DNA from 3 places in the Bacillus sp. 41-22 genome. Region 1 is predicted to be linked to each of the others. Evidence: riboswitches for the same ligand, from Rfam matches in the RefSeq annotation. Region 1 holds a riboswitch; each other region holds the start of a gene.

Region 1 (7,570 bases):
AGCTAACATAATTACAAATGTCGTAAGGACATGAATGCTTGGGAAACAGTTTACTGGTTGATCAATACTATAAATATAGCGGACTAGTTCGGAAAATACATCTGTTCCAACGACGGTTGGGCGTGGTACAGTTGTCTGCCAAAAAAAGTAAATCGAAAAACAAGCAAGTTTTCCAAGAATTACACTACTTAAAGTGACATAATATTGCTTTCGATCAGCAAAACAGTAATAAATAAGTGCACCGTATAAGTATGGAAACCAAAGTAAGTAAGGAATAATAAATGCTTTCACAAATGGAATCCAATCATCTACTACAGTTGTGACATCTACTGCGTGAACAGTAGATTTATTTAATACGTCGTAAAGGGGACTTACGAGTACGAGTAGAAGTATATAACTTAACGGAAGAAGAGATGAAAGTTTAAATTTCTTCATGATAATCTCCTATGTTTTAGTAATGTAAATAAATTCAATTGATTATAATATAGAAAATCCAATTGGGCTATCGATTTTACTTACATTTTCTTGAATTCACCTTACATTTTTGTCACTTGACTTAAAAGAGGGGGAGGGTGCTATATGAAGCGTTCACTGTATTTCTTAGTTTTTATATTGTTATGCCTAGTGAGTACTGGGTGTGCAAAGGATAAAGAAGGAGAGAATTTAGAATATAACGGGAGAGCACTCGTCATTGGAGTTGTTGGTGAAAAGCCGAAAGATACATTTAGAAATATAAAGTTTGAAAAAGTGAAGTTAGAGGAATTGGAAAAGAAAGCTAAGGAAGTGGATGGTTTTCTAATAATGAAAGATCACTTTCAAGAAGCCTCAACAGAGCAGTATAAAGATGTATTTTCATCGCTAAAGAAACCAGTATTTTTTATTGGTTTACAAGATAAATCATATTCAACTTTTATTACAAAAGGGATAGAGTATAACAGTGCACGAAAAGATGTAAATGCTATGTACGCGCAAGGTTTTGCAAATATTGGAAGTGGCGAAGGGCAACAATGGGGAGTAGGTTTATTGAATGGTGGAAATACAGAAGAAAGTATTCATAATATGTATATAGTAGTATTTCAAACCATTTCGGACTATTTAAGTCGATGATGAAGGAGCCTGTAAAAGGACTTCTTATTTTTTAAATAAAGTGAAACTTTAATCAGTGGGGGGTGTCCATCCCCCACTGATTATTAGCCCGCACCAATCGGGCTTTTACGGGCAGTTATCTCCCACCTAACTTCCTCGCATTTGCCGAATTTCGAGGTGGGAGTCTTACTGCCCGCAAATAGCGGGATAAACGTTTGTTTAAGATATATGTTCGGTATAGAAAATCATGTATTCCAAAGGTGATATAGAAAAACATGAAATTAATCAAACGTTTGTTTAAGAGGTATGTTCGGTATGGAAGAATTCATGTATTCCAAAGGTTGGGGTAGAAAAACATGAAATTAATCAAACGTTTGTTTAAGGTATATGTTCGGTATAAAAGAATCTACGTATTCTGAAGGTTGAGGTAGAAAAATATGAAATTAATCAAACGTTTGTTTAAGATATATGTTCGGCGTGGGATGAGAAAAAATTTTTAAAAAATTATATATTTATTTTTTCTTAATAAATGGCGGAAAAATAAGAAAAATTAGCAGGATTATTAAAAATTATCACGAAATAAGTAAAAGTTTAGCGAATAATCGTTTGAAATAATAAAATGTTTTCTATATGATAAAGGTAAAGGTTAGTAAAAAAGTAGGTGAATTTATGACAGTAACATTTTATTCATATCCAAAATGTGGCACATGTCAAAAAGCAAAGAAATGGTTTGAGGCAAACGATGTAGCATATGAGATGATTCATATTGTTGAAAATCCACCGTCAAAAGAAGATTTACGTAATTTACATGAGAAAAGTGAATTACCATTAAAAAAATTCTTTAATACAAGTGGAATGCGTTACCGCGAACTTGGTTTAAAAGATAAGTTAAAGGATGCAAGCGAAGACGAAATGTATGAGCTTTTAGCATCTGATGGCATGTTGATTAAACGTCCAATTGTAACAGATGGAACGAGTGTAACACTTGGTTTTAACGAAGAGCAGTTTGAAAGTGTGTGGAAAAAGTACCAATAAGGTATTTTTACATAATTAATACATTCACTGGAGGTACAGTCATGAGCATTCCAAATAATTTACGTTACTCTGAAGAACACGAATGGGTAAAAACAGAAGGTAATGCGGTTGTTATCGGTATTACTCATTTTGCGCAAGGTGAGTTAGGCGATATCGTATTCGTTGAACTTCCTGAAGTAGGTGCAACAATCCAAGCTGACGAGCCATTCGGAAGCGTAGAATCTGTTAAAACAGTTTCTGAATTATACGCACCTGTAAGTGGTAAAGTTGTAGCAGTAAACGAAGAATTAAGTGACCAACCAGAACTAGTTAACGAATCTCCATACGAGGGTGCATGGATGGTTAAAGTTGAACTTTCTGATGCAAGCCAAGTTGAGAAGTTATTAACTGCAGAAAAATATGCAGAAATGACAAACCAAGACTAATTATAGTCGAAGAAAAAGGACAGCCTTTGTGCTGTCCTTTTTTATGTTGTGTACATAATGAATTTAAAAACATATATATTAATTATTATGTAGGAGAACGTTTTTGAAAAACTTTTTTCATGTAGGCTTCATGCTGAGCAAGCCGCTTGAGCTTTTCTTTTGCAAAAATAAACAGGAAACAACATGAAAATAACGAATATACTATATACTAAGTTAAAGGTTGTATAGTATATGGTGATCGGGTGATGACATATGATTTATGTGGAAAAAGTCATTATTGTAGAAGGTAAATCGGATAGAAGAAAGATTGAATCTATTATTCGTGAACCAGTGGAAATTGTTTGTACAAATGGTACAATTGGTTTGTCGAAAATGGATGAGCTCATTGATCAATTTTTTGATAAGGACGTATATGTGCTAGTGGATGCTGATGATGCAGGAGAAAAGTTAAGGAAACAATTCCGAAAAGAATTTCCGCAAGCAGAGCATATTTATATTGATCGCTCGTATCGCGAGGTGGCGACTGCACCTTCTTCACATTTAGCAAATGTATTATGGGGAGCAGACATTGACGTTTATACAGAATATTTACGGTAAGGAATGATAGAAGTGATTGATTGGACAGGTGCCGAAGCTACAGCCCTAATAGGAAATGAAGAAAAAACAGTGTTATATGTGTATACACCAATGTGTGGAACATGCCAATTGGCAAAGAAGATGTTAACGGTCGTTGAGATGACGATTGAAGATTTGAAAATTGGAATGTTAGATTTAAATTATGCCCCGCATTTAGCGAAAGAGTATGGGATAGAAAGTGTACCGTGTTTACTTATTTTTGAAAATGGGACACTGATGAAGAAAATATATGCATTTCATTCGGTTGAATATTTATATACGGAATTAAAGTAGGCGGCAAAGTTTTTGCCGCCTCGACATATTTCTTGGGAAATATGTCGACATGCGTGATAGATACAGTATTTGTCGAGCGAAAATAACAGGATTGCCCTTTAATAAGAGGGAATGGTATGTAATAGAAAGTGATATGAGGGATGTGGTTTAGGATGAAATTATATTCTTTGCTTCAATCATTTGTAAATTACGCTAATGGTCAATATCATTTAGAACCGCTTTTAAGGCAAGGAGAAAGAACTGTTAATTTTCGTTTTGGAGATGAATGCTGTTCGTTACAAATTTCAAGAGATTATATAGAACTTTTGAAAGAGGCGAGAGGAACGGAACAAATCGTTTGTTTAGAGGAAGAGGATGTACAAAAGTTAGTGACTGGAAATATGAGGTTGCAAAAGTTAATGAGTGATGGACGGGTACAATATTCTGGAACGTATCGAACGATGTTATTAGTTGAATCGATGTTTCATATATGTAAACCGATGTCAGTCGGAGCTTAAAATTCTGAAGTTTCTTTTTTTACGAAAATTTCTGTTGACAGAGCGTGTGGATATTGATACAATTCAATTCATAAAATATAGACAATTTCATAAATTTTAAATCAGACGAAAATTTAATCTGATTTCTCTTATTAAGAGAGGTGGAGGGACTGTGCCCTGTGAAGCCCGGCAACCGTCAACTTATGTTGAAATGGTGCCAATTCCTGCAAAGCAAATGCTTTGAGAGATGAGAGAGAGGGATAATGTTGTTATATACGCATATAAACCTTTCTGCTTCTCTAGAAGCGGAAAGGTTTTTTGTTGTTTGAATGCGGAGGACATTCAAATAATAAGAGGAGCTATAACGATGGACTACACGCATGAAAAATAAAAAAATGCGGAGTCTATCCAAAGTTTTATGAAATCTAGCTCCAGCGGCTAGAACAGTCGGTCGTTTCATCCCTTCCTATGAGGCAAAAAGCGCCTCTACGTCTGGGATTCCAACGCCCTCTTGTTCTAAGCGAGCCGCTTGCGCTTTTTATTTAAAAAAGGGGTGAACATCATGATCTTATTAGAAAATGTAAAGAAAATATATAAGGCAAAAAGCGGTGATGTCACTGCTGTAGATAACGCCAACTTAAAAGTAGATAAGGGTGAAATATTTGGTGTTATTGGATATAGTGGCGCTGGGAAAAGTTCGTTAATCAGATTGTTTAATCAGTTAGAGAAACCAACTTCTGGCCAAATTACAATTGCGAATCGTGTGATTTCAGCGATTACTGGAAATGAACTTCGTAAGGCAAGACAAGAAATCGGAATGATTTTTCAGCATTTCAACTTACTTTGGTCACGAACTGTGCGTGAAAATATCGCATTCCCACTTGAAATTGCAGGTGTCGATAAGGCGGAGAGAAGAAAACGTGTCGATGAGTTAATTCATCTTGTTGGATTAGAAGGAAGAGGAGACGCGTACCCATCTCAGCTAAGTGGTGGACAAAAGCAGCGCGTCGGGATTGCAAGAGCGTTAGCAAATAATCCACAAGTACTTTTATGTGATGAAGCAACGTCAGCTCTTGATCCGGAAACGACAGATCAAATTTTAGATTTATTGTTAGATATTAATAAGCGTCTCGGCTTAACAATTGTATTGATTACGCATGAGATGCACGTTATTCGCAAAATTTGTAATCGAGTTGCTGTAATGGAAAAAGGGAAGATCGTAGAAACGGGTCCAGTACTTGACGTATTCCGTAATCCACAGCAAGACATTACAAAACGATTTGTACAGCAGTTAACTGATTCTGAAGATACAAATGAAACGATTGAAAGTTTAATAGAAAAGTATCCAGATGGAAAAGTAATTCGTTTGCAGTTTGTCGGTGAAGCGGTAGAAAGACCGGTACTTCAAAGGTTAATGCAGCGCGGTGATATAGAAGTTAGCATTTTGCAAGGAAATATCGCGCAAACGAATAACGGATCTTACGGAAGTTTAGTCGTTCATTTAAATGGTGAAGAAACAGCGATCCAGCAAGCAATAGAAGGGATTCATCAAGATCAAGTAGAGCTGGAGGTGATTGCACATGGATAAGTTAATCGCAAATATTGATTGGAATCAAATGTTAGAAGCAACTGGTGAAACGTTATATATGACGGCAATCGCAGCACTTGCCACATTTGTTTTAGGACTTATTTTAGGACTATTACTCTTTATGACAGCGAAAGATAATTTATGGGAAAATAAAGCGATTAATACGGTGATTGGAGCGTTCGTAAACATTTTCCGTTCTATACCGTTCATCATTTTAATTATTTTATTAATCCCGTTCACAAAGATTCTTCTTGGAACAATACTCGGAGCGAGTGCAGCGCTGCCAGCTTTAATTATTGGAGCGGCACCATTTTACGCGAGAATGGTTGAAATCGCGCTTCGTGAGATTGATAAAGGTGTAATTGAAGCTTCAAAAGCGATGGGAGCAAAAACAAGCACAATTATTTTGAAGGTGTTAATTCCAGAATCGTTACCAGCGTTAGTATCTGGTATTACGGTTACGACTATTGCTTTAGTAGGCTATACAGCAATGGCAGGTGTTGTTGGTGCTGGTGGTCTTGGAACACTTGCTTACTTAGAGGGATTCCAGCGTGGAAATAACGATGTAACAATCGTTGCGACAATTTGTGTATTACTCGTTGTATTTTTAATTCAGTGGATTGGTGATAGTTTAACGACTCGAATAGATAAAAGATAATGAAAACAGGGGGATATTTCAAATGAAAAAATTATTACTTACAGCACTTATTTCAACTTCAATTTTTGGGTTAGCTGCTTGTGGCGGGAAAGATAAAGATGAAAAGAAACTTGTTGTTGGTGCTTCTAACGTACCGCACGCTGAAATTTTAGAAAAGGCAAAACCGTTACTTGAGAAAAAAGGAATTGAGCTAGAAATTAAAAAATTCCAAGACTACGTATTACCAAATAAATCGTTAGCGGATAAGGAATTAGATGCAAACTACTTCCAGCACATTCCGTATTTAGAAAAAGAGATTAAAGATAAGAAATATGATTTTGAAATAGCAGGAAAAATTCATTTAGAACCGATTGGTGTGTATTCTCAAAAATATAAGAGCTTAAAAGAACTTCCAAACGGGGCGACAATTATTATGAGTAATTCTGTTACTGATCATGGTCGTGGTTTAGCAATTTTACAAAAAGAAGGCATTTTAAAAATTAAAGACGGAGTAGAGCCAGTTAAAGCAACTCCAAAAGATATTGCGGATAATCCGAAAAACTTAAAGTTCAAAACAGATATCGAGCCTGGTTTATTGCCACAAGTGTATAACAATAAAGAAGGCGATGCGGTTCTAATTAATTCTAACTATGCAATTGATGCGAAATTAAACCCAGAAAAAGACGCGATTGCAATTGAAGGAAATGATTCTCCATACGCAAACGTAGTAGCTGTTCGTAAAGGCGATAAAGATAAAAAAGAGATTAAAGCTCTTATAGAAGTACTGCATTCTAAAGAAATTGAAGACTTTATTACTAAAGAATATAAAGGGGCAGTTGTTCCTGTAAAAGAATAATTGCGGAAAAAGGGCTGGTGTATGCCGGTCCTTTTTTTACTACATAAATATAGGGGAGAAAAGGGGACATCATATGAAAAAGATTCTATTGTCAGTTGTTACAGCACTGTCTGTATTTACATTAGCTGCTTGCGGGGGGAAAGATGAGAATAAGCTTGTCGTTGGCGCTTCTAATATACCGCACGCTGTTATTTTAGAAAAGGCACAGCCAATATTAGAGAAAAAGGGCATTAAGTTAGAGATAAAAAAATTCCAGGATTATGTTTTACCAAATAAGGCATTAGCTGATAAAGAAATCGATGCAAATTATTTTCAACATATCCCTTATTTAGATAAAGAGATTCAAGAAAAAGGATACAAAATTGTAAATGCAGGAAAAATTCATTTAGAGCCAATGGGCATTTATTCTAAGAAATATAAAAGCTTAAAAGAACTTCCAGATGGCGGAACAGTTATTATGAGTAATAACGTAGCGGAGCGTGGCCGTATGCTCGCATTGTTACAAAAAGGCGGCGTTATTAAATTAAAAGACGGTGTAGATGTTGTTAAAGCAACAGT
Region 2 (7,570 bases), 830 kb from region 1:
CAGTGAAGCGAAGAAGAAAATTGAGGCATTAGGTGGAAAAGTAACAGGAAGTGTTAGTAAAAGTACGGATTTACTTGTTGCTGGTGAAGCTGCAGGCTCGAAATTAGCGCAAGCAGAGAAGCACAATGTTGAAGTTTGGAATGAAGAGAGGTTCTTACAAGAGCTGAATAAGTAAGAGGTGCAAACTTACGATGAAAAAAATAGCGTTAGCGGTATTAAGTCTTAGCCTACTTGTAAGTGGGTGTAGTATGGGTTCCAATAAAGATGAAAAAGCAGTTGAGAAATCGGGGAAAGCGAAAGAACAAGCAGTTATCCCGAAATACTCCATTTCGGATGAATATTATAAGACAACGGTTCAATTTGATCCAGGTAAGGCACGTGGTTTAGTTGTACAAGGTTTAAATAGTCGTCTAGATGTAGATGAATTTGAAACAGGATTAATGCGCATTGCCAAAGAATCGTTTAGTACGAAAGATTATTTCTTTAAAGGCGGAAAGTTTCTAGAGGCTCAAGATATACAAATGCTTGTAAAAAGAAAGCGTACAGATGCTGAACAAAAAGAGCTAGAGGATAAGTTGAAAAAAGATGCAGTTAAATTTCCAAATATCGGACTGAATCCAGCCTTAAGTGAAGGTTCGGAGTCACTAGAAGTGAAAAATAAAAAACATCCAATGTATATCTCAAACATTTTAGAGCATGATTACTACGTGCAAAAAGGTGGGAACGATAATGAACCTGATGGCATTGTAGTTGGATTAGCGATGAATTCTGTTCAATATTATGAGGAAGAGCATGGTTATCCGCGTGAGGCTGCAATTCCAGATGTGAAAATGTTAGCTGAAGGGAAAAGGATGGCCCAAGAAATCTTGAAAGTAATGCAGCAAAAAAAGCCTGAAATAAAAAATATTCCGGTTACATTTGCGATTTATCGTCAAGGTCCAAAGTCTTCGCTTGTACCAGGGAATTTTGTTTCTTATGCTAAGGTAGAAAAAGGCAGTGAAACGGTTGAGGATTGGAAGCCGATCAATGAGAAATACTATTTATTCCCATCTGAACAAGCGAAAGCGGATAATAAACGTGAAGATCTTGCGAGGGTGTCAAACTTTAAAGCAAAATTAAGTGAGTATTTCCAAGGAGATTATACAGCTGTTATCGGTACTGGAATGTATAGAGATGATGAATTAAGAGAAATGAAGCTCGATATTCCTGTCCAATTCAATGGGAAAGCTGAAGTGATTGGTTTTACACAATATGTAGCTGGACTTGTTATGGAATACTTCCCGAATTATATGAAAGTACAAGTAACAATTAAATCTGTAGAACGCCCAGAAGCAATTATTATACGTGAAGCGAAGCAAGATGAACCGTTTGTGAAAATTTTAGATTAAAGATGAGAGCTGTTCCATAAAGGAGCAGCTTTTTTTCTTGAAAAATTTTGTTATAATTTTAAATGTTACAAATAAAGGGGTAAGGGGCAAAGTCATGGAAGAACTAAGCTTTCAAGTCATTATTTTATTAATTGCATTCGGGTTTTTAGCAGCTTTTATTGATTCGGTTGTTGGAGGGGGAGGATTAATTTCGCTTCCTGCACTTATGTTTGTTGGTTTATCACCAGCTTCGGCAATCGCAACGAATAAATTAGCTGCAACGATGGGGACGCTTACGAGCACAATTTATTTTATTCGATCAGGTAAGGTGAATTTTCGGATTGTAGGAAAGTTAATCCCGTTAACTATTATTGGAGCAGTCGCAGGGGCTTTAGTAGTAAAGTTTATTCCGCCTGATATTTTGCGTCCACTAGTACTCGTAATGTTGGTTTTTATTGCCATTTATATTATTGCGAAAAAAGATTGGGGAAGTGCATCTACCTATAAAAAGATGACAAAAGGAAAAACATTAATGTTTTTCTTTGTTATTTTAATGATAGGATTTTATGATGGATTTTTTGGACCAGGGACAGGATCCTTTTTAATTTTTGCATTTTTATTAATTGGTTTGGATTTTATTCAAGCGGCAGCATCTGGAAAACTTTTGAACTTCGTTAGTAATATCGTATCTTTAATTACTTTTTTATTTTTAGATGTGATTCATTTTGAATACGGTATAATTATGGGCTTATCAATGATTTTAGGTGCTTATTTTGGATCGAAGTTTGCGGTTCAAAAAGGTGTTGGATATGTAAGGACTTTATTTTTATTAGTTACTATTTTATTAATCGGGAAAAATGTTTTGGAATATACTCATATTTTGTAGATTCATACGTATGTATGAATCTCTTTTTTTTATTATATTTTAAAAATTTATTAATTTTTAAAATATAAGTCTAGGAATATTTGAATAAATCTAAATTATCGTGTAGAATAATGTTGTAAAATGTAAACGTTTTTCTAAGGGGAGGCTAAAAAGATGGTAGTAGCATACAAACATGAGCCATTTACAGATTTTTCAGTAGAGGCTAACAAATTAGCGTTTGAAGAGGGTTTAAAGAAAGTAGAATCTTATCTTGGACAAGACTATCCATTAATTATCGGGGGAGAAAAAATCACTACAGAAGATAAAATTGTTTCTGTAAACCCTGCAAATAAAGAGGAACTTGTTGGTCGTGTTTCAAAAGCAAGCCGTGAATTAGCTGAAAAAGCAATGCAAGTAGCGGATGCAACATTCCAAACTTGGAGAAAGTCAAAACCAGAAATGCGTGCAGATATTTTATTCCGTGCTGCAGCAATCGTTCGTCGTAGAAAACATGAGTTCTCTGCTATTCTTGTAAAAGAAGCAGGTAAACCATGGAATGAGGCAGATGCTGATACAGCAGAAGCAATCGATTTTATGGAATATTATGCTCGTCAAATGTTGAAATTAAAAGACGGTATTCCAGTAGAAAGCCGTCCAATTGAATATAATCGTTTCTCTTACATTCCATTAGGAGTAGGTGTTATCATTTCTCCTTGGAATTTCCCATTCGCAATTATGGCAGGTATGACAACAGCTGCCGTAGTTTCTGGTAACACAGTATTACTAAAACCAGCTAGTACAACTCCTGTAGTAGCAGCGAAATTTATGGAAGTATTAGAAGAAGCTGGTTTACCAGCTGGCGTAGTAAACTTCGTTCCAGGTAATGGTTCTGAAGTTGGTGACTATTTAGTAGATCACCCTCGTACACGTTTCGTTAGCTTCACTGGATCTCGCGATGTAGGTATTCGTATTTACGAACGTGCAGCAAAAGTAAACCCAGGACAAATTTGGTTAAAACGTGTTATCGCTGAAATGGGCGGTAAAGATACAATCGTTGTTGATAAAGAGGCAGATCTTGAATTAGCAGCTAAATCTATCGTTGCATCAGCATTCGGATTCTCAGGACAAAAATGTTCTGCATGTTCTCGTGCAGTAATCCATGAAGATGTATACGATCATGTATTAAATCGTGCTGTTGAATTAACAAAAGAATTAACAGTAGGTAACCCAGATGCAAAAGATATTAACATGGGACCTGTTAATGACCAAGCTGCATTCGATAAAGTAATGAGCTATGTTGCAATTGGTAAAGAAGAAGGTAAAATCGTATCAGGTGGCGAAGGAGACGATTCTAAAGGCTGGTTCATCCAACCAACAATCGTTGCTGATGTTGCAGAAGATGCTCGCTTAATGAAAGAAGAAATCTTCGGACCAGTAGTAGCATTCTGTAAAGCAAAAGACTTTGATCATGCACTTGCAATTGCAAACAATACAGAATACGGTTTAACAGGAGCAGTTGTTACTAACAACCGTGACCATATTGAAAAAGCACGTGAAGACTTCCACGTTGGTAACTTATACTTCAACCGTGGATGTACTGGTGCAATCGTAGGTTACCAACCATTCGGTGGCTTTAACATGTCTGGTACAGACTCTAAAGCTGGTGGCCCTGATTACTTAGCGCTTCACATGCAAGCAAAAACTACTTCTGAAACTTTATAAGAAATAGTAGAAAAGATCTTCACAGACTGTGAAGATCTTTTCTTTTTGAGAAACTCTCTATAATAGAAGCTAGTTAATTTCAATCAAGAAAGGTTTCTAAATATTACTATTTTTTCTTTTGGATTAGTTAAACCTTGTTAATATCGGGATAAACATGAAAATAGAAACAAAACAGCGAGAAAAATTGACTTATTAGTCATATTTTTTAGTATTCATTTTGAGGATTTCCTGTATAATACAATTTGAAAGAAAATCTATGGTTAGACAAGAGAACACTCCTTTCGGCTTTGCTAACTGAAAGGAGTGTTTTTTTTAGGTCGCTAAAAACTCTTCTGTACTCATTATATTTGCGTATACTCCATTTAAACTCGCCAAAATTGTATTATGAATATAAACAGCTGGTATAGTAGCATTCTTAAATGAAAGATCTTTTGTAGCACAAGCATCGTGTATTACGGTACAGTGAAGACCAAAATCAAAAGCAGCTCTTACTGTAGCATCAATACACATATGGGTCATCATCCCGCATATTACGACGTGCTCAATTCCTGAACGTTGTAATTGTTCTAGAAGATCAGTTTCTCGGAAGCTATTTGGATAATGTTTAAGGATAACGGTTTCCTCTCTAAGTGGACGGACATTTTCGTGAATATGGACACCTTCTGTATTGGGTAGGAAAAAAGTAGCGCTATCTTTTATAGCTACATGTTGGATATGAAAAATAGGTTCGTTTCTTATTCTAAAATGTTGTAGTAGCTGACTAGCATATTCACTTGCTTCTACTGGATTACGTAATTCCATCATTCCGCTTGGAAAATAATCATTTTGAATGTCGACGAGCAAAAGAGCTGTTTTCATATATCTATCTTCCTCCGATTTCATATTCAAATAATGTTATTCAATGAATAGAGAAGATTCTCCTTTTTAAAAGTATGAGTGAGAAGGATTTTACATAACTTTAAAAATCACTATTGTATTGTTACTTCTTATTTAAAAATTTAAATAGAGAAATAATTAATATTTTTCCGAAAAATGTATTGACTCTCATTATTCTGAGTTCTATAATAAGACTTAATTAAACGACAATTAAATCGATACACTCTTATCCAGAGAGGTGGAGGGACTGGCCCTACGATACCTCAGCAACGGGTTTTTTTAATACCGTGCTAACTCCAGCAAGCCTATAAAGGCTTGGAAGATGAGAAGATGTGAATGAGTACATATAAAAGTGCTCTCCTTCTTATCTTTTATTACTGATAAGGAGGAGAGCACTTTTTATTTTACCTCGAAAGCTCTACTTCAAGTTTTACAGCATATAGGAGGGAAGAAAATGATTTCTTTTAACAATGTAAGTAAAGTATATGAATCAGGTGGGCAATCTGTTCATGCGGTTGAGGATGTAACGCTGTCAGTTGAAAAGGGCGAAATTTTTGGCATTATCGGATTTAGTGGTGCTGGAAAGAGTACGCTATTACGTTTAGTAAATATGTTAGAAAGACCAACTGCAGGAACAATTTCAATAGATGATAAAGATATTACATCATTATCGGCGAAAGAATTGCGGACACTAAGACAAAGAATTGGGATGATTTTCCAAAGTTTCAATCTATTTAATTCAAGAACGGTGTTTGGGAACATTGCTTATCCATTAAGGTTAGCGAAATTGCCAAAGAATGAGATAAAAGAAAGAGTGAATGAACTACTAAAATTTGTTGGTTTAGAAGATAAAGCGAACTATTATCCAGAACAGTTATCAGGTGGGCAAAAGCAGCGTGTTGGGATTGCAAGAGCACTTGCGACATCACCCGATATTCTCATATGTGATGAGGCAACATCAGCTTTAGATCCGGAAACAACAACAGAAATCTTAAATTTATTAAAGAAAGTAAATAGAGAGTACAATTTAACGATTCTACTTATTACACATGAAATGCACGTTGTGAAAGAAATTTGTCACCGTGTAGCCGTTATGGAAAAAGGAAAAGTAATTGAAGAAGGAAAACTGTTTGACGTTTTCACACAACCAAAAACAAAGACAACTCAAAATTTTGTACGCTCTGTTATTAATGATCACTTACCAGAAAGTGTTCTAGCGAAAATTCAAAACGGAGGTCAGATTTATCGCCTGACTTTTACTGGGGAAGAGACAGGGCAGCCTGTACTATCATATATTGCGAAAAACTATAACGTCGATGTAAATGTTCTTTATGGAAATATTATTGAACTCCAAAATGTGCTATTTGGAAATCTTCTTGTAGAACTACAAGGTGAACAGAAAGAAATTCAAAAAGCATTACAACATCTAAGACTGCAAGTGCAGCTGAAGGAGGTAGAAGCTCATGCGAGTTGATTGGAGTATATTTTGGCCTCGCATATTAGATGCGACGGGGGATACCCTCTTAATGGTAATTGTAACCCTTATATTTGCTACAATTCTCGGTATACCTCTAGGTTTACTGTTGTATGTAACGAGAAAAGGAAATTTTTTAGAAAATAAATGGGTCTTTTCTATTCTTAATATCATAATTAATACAATTCGTCCGGTTCCATTCATTATCTTTTTAGTAGCTTTAAGCCCACTAACAAGAAGTGTTATTGGAACGACGATTGGAACGGCTGCAGCAATCTTCCCAATGACGTTAGTTGCATCAATTGGTATTGCTAGAATGGTTGAAACCAATCTTGTTTCTGTTCCGAAAGGAGTAATTGAAGCAGCACAAGCAATGGGCGCTTCACCACTTAGAATTGTTTTTGAAATCCTCGTACCAGAAGCTTTAGCACCATTGATCCTAGGTGTCACGTTTATGACGGTCGGTTTAATTGAATTTTCTGCAGTCGCAGGACTTGTCGGTGGTGGCGGTCTTGGTGACTTAGCAATGACATATGGTTATCAACGCTTTGATACGTCAGTTATGTTTGTAACGGTCGTTTTACTTATTATTCTTGTACAGGTGGCTCAAAATTTAGGGAACTACTTTGCGAAAGTCTTTTTACGCAGATCATAAAAAGGAAGAGGGGAAAAGAAAATGAAGAAAATTTTAGCATTTGCATTATCAGCGATCGTAGGAATTACAGCATTAAGCGGCTGCTCAGGTGGAGACACAGGTGCAGGAGCGAAAGAGAAAGTAGTTCGCGTCGGTGTAACTGGAACAGATGGAGACGTTTGGGAAATTTTAAAGAAAAAAGCTGAAAAAGAAGGGATTAAAATTAAACTGGTTGAGTTCTCTGATTACACAACACCCAACAAAGCGTTAGCTGATGGAGATATTGAACTAAACTCATTCCAGCACATTGCTTTCTTAGAGCAATTTAAAAAGGAGCATAAGTTAGATATTACAGCTGTTGGTACAACGCAAATTGCACCGATGGGCTTATACTCTGAAAAATATAAGAAAGCAAATGAAATCCCAGATGGTTCGGAAATTGCTATTCCGAATGATCCAACGAACCAAGCACGTGCATTAAAACTTCTTGATGCAGCTGGATTATTAAAGCTTAAGAAAGATTTTGGTCTATTTGGGGATCCAAGTGGTATCGCTGAAAATCCAAAGAAGCTAAAAGTTACACCGGTTATCGCACAGCAAACACCTCGTGTGTTAAAAGATGTAGCGGCTTC
Region 3 (7,570 bases), 2.2 Mb from region 1:
ACAATGTTTTTATTGGACCGAGTATTATAAAGCGCAAAACAAATGTAAAGTTTCCACTTGAATTGCTTTCAAAAAAGAAAGTTATTTATATTTCAATGGGAACACTTCTCGAAGGGCTCGAACCATTTTTTAATACTTGTATTGATGCTTTTTCAAATTTCGAAGGGATTGTAGTAATGGCGATTGGTGATAGAAATGATATTTCAAAAATTAAGCAAGCGCCAGACAACTTTATTATAACCCCTTACGTACCTCAATCAGAAATATTAAGTGAAGCAGATGTTTTTATTACACATGGTGGAATGAATAGTGTGCACGATGCAATCCATTATAATGTCCCATTTGTGATAATACCGCATGATAAAGATCAACCTATGATAGCGCAAAGATTAACTGAGCTTGAGGCAGCACATAGATTATTGAAAGAGCATGTTAATGTGCAAACTTTAAAAAAGGCGGTAACAGACGTTCTTTCAAATGAAAAGTATAAACATGGCATTCGAAAACTGAATGAAAGTTTTTTAGAGTGTGGTGGTTCCAAAAGAGCCATTGCAGTTATTGATGCTCTTTTAAATAAATAGTTCGGATAATATAAAAGCATAGAGGCTCTACCTGTATGCTTTTATATTATTATCCAGCAAATTGTACAGCAGTATTCGCATGTAAATAAGCAGTATCAAAAACAGGAACAGATAGATCATTTTGGGAAATGAGCAAAGGAATTTCCGTACAGCCAAGTAGAATTCCTTCAGCCCCATTATTAATTAATGAATTGGTAATTTGTATTAGTTTTTCTTTTGATGTTTCTGAAATAATTCCTCTACTTAATTCATTTAATATGACGTGATGGATAAAAGTTCTTTCTTCGTCATTTGGGATAATTGTCTCAATGTTATATTTTGCTAGTCGTGATGTATAAAAATCTTCTTCCATTGTTTGTTTCGTTCCTAATAATCCGATCCGTTTTATATTCTGTTCTACCATTTCTTTAGCACTTACATCACCGATATGAAGAAGTGGGATTGATATTGCTTGTTCTACTTCCTCAGCAAATAGATGTACAGTATTAGAACACATTAGTAAACATTCAGCTCCAGAGTGTTCTACTTTTTTTGCTACTGCGACTAATTCATTTTTCACTTCTTCATATTGATGATTTTGTAATAATGTAGTTACTTCACCAAAGTCCATACTATATAAAACAAGCTTCGCATTTTGATCATATTGAGAGAGAGTTAGTGTATTAATATGTTTATAATATAACGATGTTGATTCCCAACTTAGTCCGCCAATTAAGCCAATTACTTTCATCATGCATTCCTCCCGTAACAATTTTGAATTTATTATTTCATAATTCCGATAAGAATACAATGATTTAGTTGAACTATTTATCGAAAAATAAAAATAGTAAGAAAAGTATTGAAATTATTTATTGTTAGTGCCATAATACAGATTACAAATACATACTTATCCAGAGAGGTAGAGGGAACGGCCCTATGAAACCTCAGCAACCCCTATGTAATTACATAGGAAGGTGCTAATTCCGCAGAGGACACTATGTGTCTTTTGAAAGATAAGGGGATTCTTGTACGTGAAAGAAAATGACCTCTTATTAAAGAGGTCATTTTTTGTTGTATAGAAAGGAAGTGTCGATGCATAATTCATTTTCAAAATAAATATAGAGTATTAAAAGTTGAATAATACGAGAGGGGAATTGTAATGAATAAATTAACGACAAAGCTAGTAGTAGCTATTGGAATTGGAGCAGCTTTATACGGGGTATTAGGGCTTTGGGGATTTTCTATCGCACCGAATACATTTATTAAACCCGCATTGGCTATTTTAACAGTTTTTGGAGCGTTATTTGGCCCGGTAGCAGGGCTTTTAATAGGACTCATCGGTCATACCGTTACAGATACGATCGCTGGTTGGGGTATTTGGTGGGGATGGGTTATTAGTTCAGGTATTATTGGTTTTGCAATGGGACTCATACAAAAAAGATTTGGTTTTAGTGTAAAACATGGAACGTATAATAACCGTGATATTTCTTATTTTGCAATTGCAGGGTTAATTGGTATTGTCATAGCTATTATATTTGCTGGAGCATTCGATATTATTGTGATGGGAGAACCGTTTGACAAAATAGTTATACAAGTACTAGGCGCAACAATCGCAGACGTTATCGTATTTTTAGTTCTTGGCTTACCAATCACGATCGGCTTAGCGAAATCAAATAAGAAACATACACATTTAAAAATTGAAAAGTAGGGATGAATACATGCAACCAATTATTTCTTTTGAACAATTTACCTTTCAATATAGGCATGCTACGCAGCCTACTTTGAAAGATATTACATTTCAAATATATCCTGGGGAAAAGGTACTTATCGCTGGACGAAGTGGTTCAGGTAAGTCAACATTAGCTCATTGTATAAATGGGCTAATCCCATTTTCTTACGAAGGGATAAGTACCGGTAACATTTTAATAGCTGGAAAGGATCCGAGAAAAGGTAGTGTTTTTGAACAGAGTAAACACGTAGGGACAATATTACAAGATCAAGATGCACAATTTATAGGCCTTACTGTCGAAGAGGATGTAGCATTTGCATTAGAAAACGATTGTGTAAATCAAATAGAAATGAGAAAGATTGTTACGGATTCTTTAAAAAAGGTAAGCATGCAGGACTTTCATACACAAAGTCCGCATGAATTATCAGGAGGTCAAAAACAGACAGTCTCTCTTGCAGGTCTGCTAACGACGAATGCAGATATATTATTATTTGATGAACCGTTAGCTAATTTGGATCCTGCATGTAGTTTGAATACAATAGAACTCATTAAAAATATACATGAGAAATATAATAAAACAATTGTAATTATTGAACATCGAATAGAAGAAATTTTAAACCTTGATTTAGATAAAATTATTTTAATAGATGAGGGAGAAGTTATTGCCGTTGGTTCACCGGATAGTATTTTAAATTCTGATATATTACCAAATATCGGACTAAGAGAACCTATTTATATAGAGGCGCTAAAGAAATTAAATTTTGATAGTAATAATGTTAAGGTATTTCCAATTGAAAATCTTCGTAATGCAGGCGTTCATAGCCTATTAAAGAACTGGATGCATAAGCAAGTTTCATCAAAAAACAAATATATTAAAAAAGTTTTATGCAAGATAGAAAATTTATCATTTACGTACAATAACAAACATACAGCCTTAGAAGATATCAACCTTTCAATAGGAGAGGGAGAAATAATAGCCTTATTGGGTCATAATGGAGCAGGGAAATCGACATTAGCTCATACTCTTATAGGAATAAATAAAACAAAGAATGGGAGAATAACATTCGATGGAGAAAATATAAATTGTTGGTCTATTCGTAAACGCGGGGAAGTTATTTCTTACGTTATGCAAAACCCAAATCAAATGATTACACAGCCTACTGTTTTAGAAGAGGTTTCATATTCATTACAATTAAAAAAGGTTTCTAAAGATGAGATTGAGACAAGAGTCGAAAAAGCTTTAAGAATTTGTGGATTATATCCATTTCGTAACTGGCCAATTCAGGCATTAAGCTATGGACAAAAAAAGAGGCTTACTATTGCATCTGTACTTATAACAAACCCAAAACTTATTGTATTAGATGAGCCGACAGCTGGACAAGATTATTACCATTACAAACAGTTTATGTCGTTTATTAGAAAACTGGCTGAAAGGGGCATATCCTTTATTATTATCACACACGATATGAATCTTGCTTTAGAATATGCAGATCGAGCGGTAGTTCTGCATGAAGGGAAAATTATTGCGGACAATACTGTATCTGCTGTTTTAGGGGATCAAGGAACGTTACAAAGAGCTAATCTACGGGAGATTTCATTAATAAAACTAGCTAAATTAAGCGGAATTCCAACTCCAGAAACATTTGTGAAACTTTATATTGAAGCTAATAGGAGGGAGGAATATGCATAATACGTATTTTTATCGTATGGATGGTGCAATTAAATTATCTTTATTTATATTTTGTATGACACTTACTTTTTTATTTTTTGATTTTCGTATATTGCTAATTTTATTTATTGTTGGATGTATCGGCCTTTTAATTGCAAAAATTCAATTGCGTAAAATTATAGTTATTTTCAGCGTTATATTTACATTTAGTTTATTAAATTCCGTTATGATTCTTTTCATTACGCCCACCCATGGATCGGAATTAACGGGATCGTATACCTCTTTTTTTTATATAGGTTATGCAACAATTACATATGAAACTTTATTTTATGCAGCTACACTTTCATTGAAATATTTTACGTTATTACCATTTACACTTCTTTTTATTTATACAACTCATCCAAGTGAATTTGTGAGCAGCTTAAATAAATTTGCTGTTCCTTATAAAATTACATATGCAATAAATATTGCACTACGTTATATACCAAGCATTCAATCTGAATATATAATCATTAGACACGCACAGGAAGCAAGAGGCGTACCTTTTGAAAAAGGAGAAGCGAGCTTGTGGATTCGTATGAAAAACCGTGTTTTAATTTTTTGGCCACTTATTATTCATTCATTAGAAAGGATTGATACTGTTTCAAATGCAATGGATTTAAGAGGTTTTGGAAAAAAGGATAAACGAACGTGGTACTATGCAAAAGACGCACAAAAGGAGGATTACATCACACTTTTTGTTGGTATTATCATTTTGATTATTGCAGTTTACTTAAAGCTGAATGTATTCCAAAGTTTCTGGTACCCATTTTAAAGCACTCTCAATAGAGTGCTTTTACTAATTTTTATGAAGACATGCTCAAAAAAAGGAGATACACATACTGTATAATACGAACCAGTTAAAATGATCAACTACCTATTAGTTTTCAAACCAAAAGGAGGAGAAAATATGAGTTTCGGTGGTTCTTGTGGTTTTGGTGGAGGTTTCGCTTTATTAGTTGTGTTATTTATTTTATTAATTATTGTTGGATGTAGCTGTTGGAGCTAAGGGTACTAATTTCTAATTAGTCTCTTCTAAATGTAAACTAAAAAAACATAGCAGATACTTTTTGTATCGAAATAAAAAAGGAGCCATTATGCTCCTTTTTTATTTATTATGCAACGTGCTCTCATTATTATATTTTGGGAATGTAATAGTTAAAGTAGTTCCTTTATTAACGATACTTCGGATTTTTAAACTGCCTCGCATCGTTTCAATAATTTTAACAGCAACCATCGTTCCTAAACCCGTACCTTTCGTTTTTGTACTAAAATATGGTTCGCCAAATCGATTAATTTGCTCTTGCGACATTCCAATTCCACTATCTTGAATCCGTATTATAACTTTATTATTACTAACAGATGCAGAAATAATAAGATCACCGCCACATGGCATTGCTTCTATACTGTTTTTTATTAAATTTAAAAAACATTGATGGAAGTGCTGTGTATTACCAATAATTGTTCCCTCTGAGAACTCTTTTGTAATATTAATATTATTCATGTTACAAAAAGGTAACATCATATTAATAACTCGATTTAACTCGTGCTCCACTGAAATATGATCTAGTTTTTCTGAAGCCGGTTTGGCAAAAGTTAAGTAATCATCAATAATTGCTTGTGCACGATTTAACTCTTCAAGAATATGTTCAATATACTCATCTTTGGATTGTTGAGTTATATTGGGTGTTTTTAAAAGTTGTGTAAATCCTTTTACAACAGTCAATGGATTCCTTACTTCATGTGAAATACTTGCAGCGAGTTGGCTGACAATCTCCATTTTTTCGACTTTTATTAATTTTGATCGCATAAATATTGCATCTTTTAAAACCTCATTAAAATAGACCATAAATAATATTAAAATAGTTGGTAATAGAATGAAATAAATAATGTACAAATTATTCACTTCAAAATCTGATAGAGTTAAAACAATTACTGTTGTAAATATTGCAAGGAAAAAAGTTAAAAACATAGATGAAGTTACTTTTATTTTCCTATTGTATGTATTAAATTTTGATGATGCGAATGCTGTAATTATTAACATCGTTCCATAAACAATGATTGTTAACAGGCTAAAACCATAAAACATAAAACGTATTATTAATAAAATCATGAGTAATGCAATACCGACTGGAAATCCACCATAAAGTGTACCAATTAAAAAGGGGATTTGTCTTAAATCGTGAATATAATTTTCATCCATATAGATGGGATACCGCATACATAAAATTAGTGGGATACTCGTACAAAGAATGATAAGTAGTTTCTTATATTTCTTCCCGAAGTACCCACTATCATAAATAAAATAAAAAACAAATATACTGCTTAAAATATAAAGAAGATTATTTAAAACATTTTGATTAATGTAAACAAAGTTCATAATACATGCCCCGTTATCCTGAATTTCAATCCCATATGTATTATACATTATAAAAGTACAAGTTTTACATGTACTTTTACAATGTATGTAGTTTTTATAGATTTTCAGTGTTATAGGCTTTTAACCATGCATTATTAAACTCTTCCATTGACGCATAGCGCTCACTACGATTTTCATTTACAGCACGGTATGCTACTTCATATAAGCCTTCACTAGCTTCCCATTTCATAAAGGAACGATCTTGCCCGCCACCTAGTAGTGCAAAAGCTATAGCCCCCATATTAAATACGTTTGTTTGTCCGTCTATTATAGAGTTAAGTTGAAACTCTTCAGGTGACATAAAACGAGATGACCCCCACATTCGTCCCATCTTATTTACATACGGCTTTTTACTGTATAAATCAATATCACAAATTTTTGTTTCATTAGTTTTAAAATTGTACAAAATACTACCGTCATAAAAATCAATAGCTACATAGTATTTGTGTTCAACGTAAGTATGGAAATTAAAAATAGAATTTAATGAAATCAGTCTGTCTTTAACGGATAATTTCTTATATTTATAAAATGGTGAGTTAGGATCATTGTATTTTGCTGGGGGTGGGAAACTCCAGTGCGAGTGAAGACATTCACCGTCAAACCAATCGAAAATTAAAACATATCCATGCTGTACAGGGTAGTGATCAATTAAATTTATAAGAGAAACGTGTTTTAATTCATTGTATATAGTAACTGAGCTTTTTAATCTTTGTATAGCTTCATTTGTAGAAGCATTATATGCGAGTGTTTGTGCCCCTGCATATTTTATAAAGTTCTTTTTCCCATTCTTTTCAACACCAAAACTTATATTACCGGAATCTTGTTGGTCAAAAACCGCAAATACTGTACCTAGTTTTGTAAGCCAATCAAAATTATGAAGTTTTTTTAGTTGGAATGTTATAGTATCTAACTGAATTTTAACTGGAATATCTTTCATAATTCACCTCAAATTTAATATAATTAAGTTGTCCATTACAGTATTCGACATATTTTGTGAAATCCCTATATTTATAAACTTAAATTTTGTAAATATAATAATATACAGTTATAAGGAGGAAAGCAAATGGATGGAAAAATCATAATTAAACCGTACCAACAATATTGGCATACAGAGTTTTTAAATGAAAAAAATAAAATTGTGCCGTTACTCCATG

The links. Region 1 has a riboswitch for S-adenosylmethionine ahead of LCF45_RS24645 (methionine ABC transporter ATP-binding protein). Riboswitches for the same ligand answer to the same signal wherever they lie in the genome.
Region 2: another riboswitch for S-adenosylmethionine. It lies ahead of LCF45_RS01840 (methionine ABC transporter ATP-binding protein); the one in region 1 lies ahead of LCF45_RS24645 (methionine ABC transporter ATP-binding protein).
Region 3: another riboswitch for S-adenosylmethionine. It lies ahead of LCF45_RS13140 (ECF-type riboflavin transporter substrate-binding protein); the one in region 1 lies ahead of LCF45_RS24645 (methionine ABC transporter ATP-binding protein).

What each region holds. Positions count from the first base shown of each region.
Region 1 is NZ_CP084035.1:4,767,136-4,774,705, reverse strand. It holds gene LCF45_RS24680 (phosphatase PAP2 family protein) at 1-435, opposite strand, end outside; gene LCF45_RS24675 (hypothetical protein) at 580-1,107, shown strand; gene LCF45_RS24670 (arsenate reductase family protein) at 1,756-2,121, shown strand; gene gcvH (glycine cleavage system protein GcvH) at 2,163-2,546, shown strand; gene LCF45_RS24660 (toprim domain-containing protein) at 2,799-3,143, shown strand; gene LCF45_RS24655 (thioredoxin family protein) at 3,147-3,455, shown strand; gene LCF45_RS24650 (hypothetical protein) at 3,608-3,952, shown strand; SAM riboswitch class I at 4,078-4,185, shown strand; gene LCF45_RS24645 (methionine ABC transporter ATP-binding protein) at 4,494-5,519, shown strand; gene LCF45_RS24640 (methionine ABC transporter permease) at 5,512-6,177, shown strand; gene metQ (methionine ABC transporter substrate-binding lipoprotein MetQ) at 6,200-7,012, shown strand; gene metQ (methionine ABC transporter substrate-binding lipoprotein MetQ) at 7,086-7,570, shown strand, end outside.
Region 2 is NZ_CP084035.1:335,974-343,543, forward strand. It holds gene ligA (NAD-dependent DNA ligase LigA) at 1-175, shown strand, start outside; gene LCF45_RS01820 (CamS family sex pheromone protein) at 192-1,388, shown strand; gene LCF45_RS01825 (TSUP family transporter) at 1,483-2,253, shown strand; gene pruA (L-glutamate gamma-semialdehyde dehydrogenase) at 2,407-3,954, shown strand; gene LCF45_RS01835 (cysteine hydrolase family protein) at 4,267-4,812, opposite strand; SAM riboswitch class I at 5,054-5,159, shown strand; gene LCF45_RS01840 (methionine ABC transporter ATP-binding protein) at 5,285-6,304, shown strand; gene LCF45_RS01845 (methionine ABC transporter permease) at 6,294-6,959, shown strand; gene LCF45_RS01850 (MetQ/NlpA family ABC transporter substrate-binding protein) at 6,981-7,570, shown strand, end outside.
Region 3 is NZ_CP084035.1:2,588,768-2,596,337, reverse strand. It holds gene LCF45_RS13150 (macrolide family glycosyltransferase) at 1-581, shown strand, start outside; gene LCF45_RS13145 (aspartate/glutamate racemase family protein) at 631-1,314, opposite strand; SAM riboswitch class I at 1,465-1,580, shown strand; gene LCF45_RS13140 (ECF-type riboflavin transporter substrate-binding protein) at 1,720-2,268, shown strand; gene LCF45_RS13135 (ABC transporter ATP-binding protein) at 2,279-3,979, shown strand; gene LCF45_RS13130 (energy-coupling factor transporter transmembrane component T family protein) at 3,972-4,772, shown strand; gene LCF45_RS13125 (YjcZ family sporulation protein) at 4,908-5,006, shown strand; gene LCF45_RS13120 (sensor histidine kinase) at 5,106-6,425, opposite strand; gene LCF45_RS13115 (protein kinase family protein) at 6,472-7,353, opposite strand; gene LCF45_RS13110 (GrpB family protein) at 7,480-7,570, shown strand, end outside.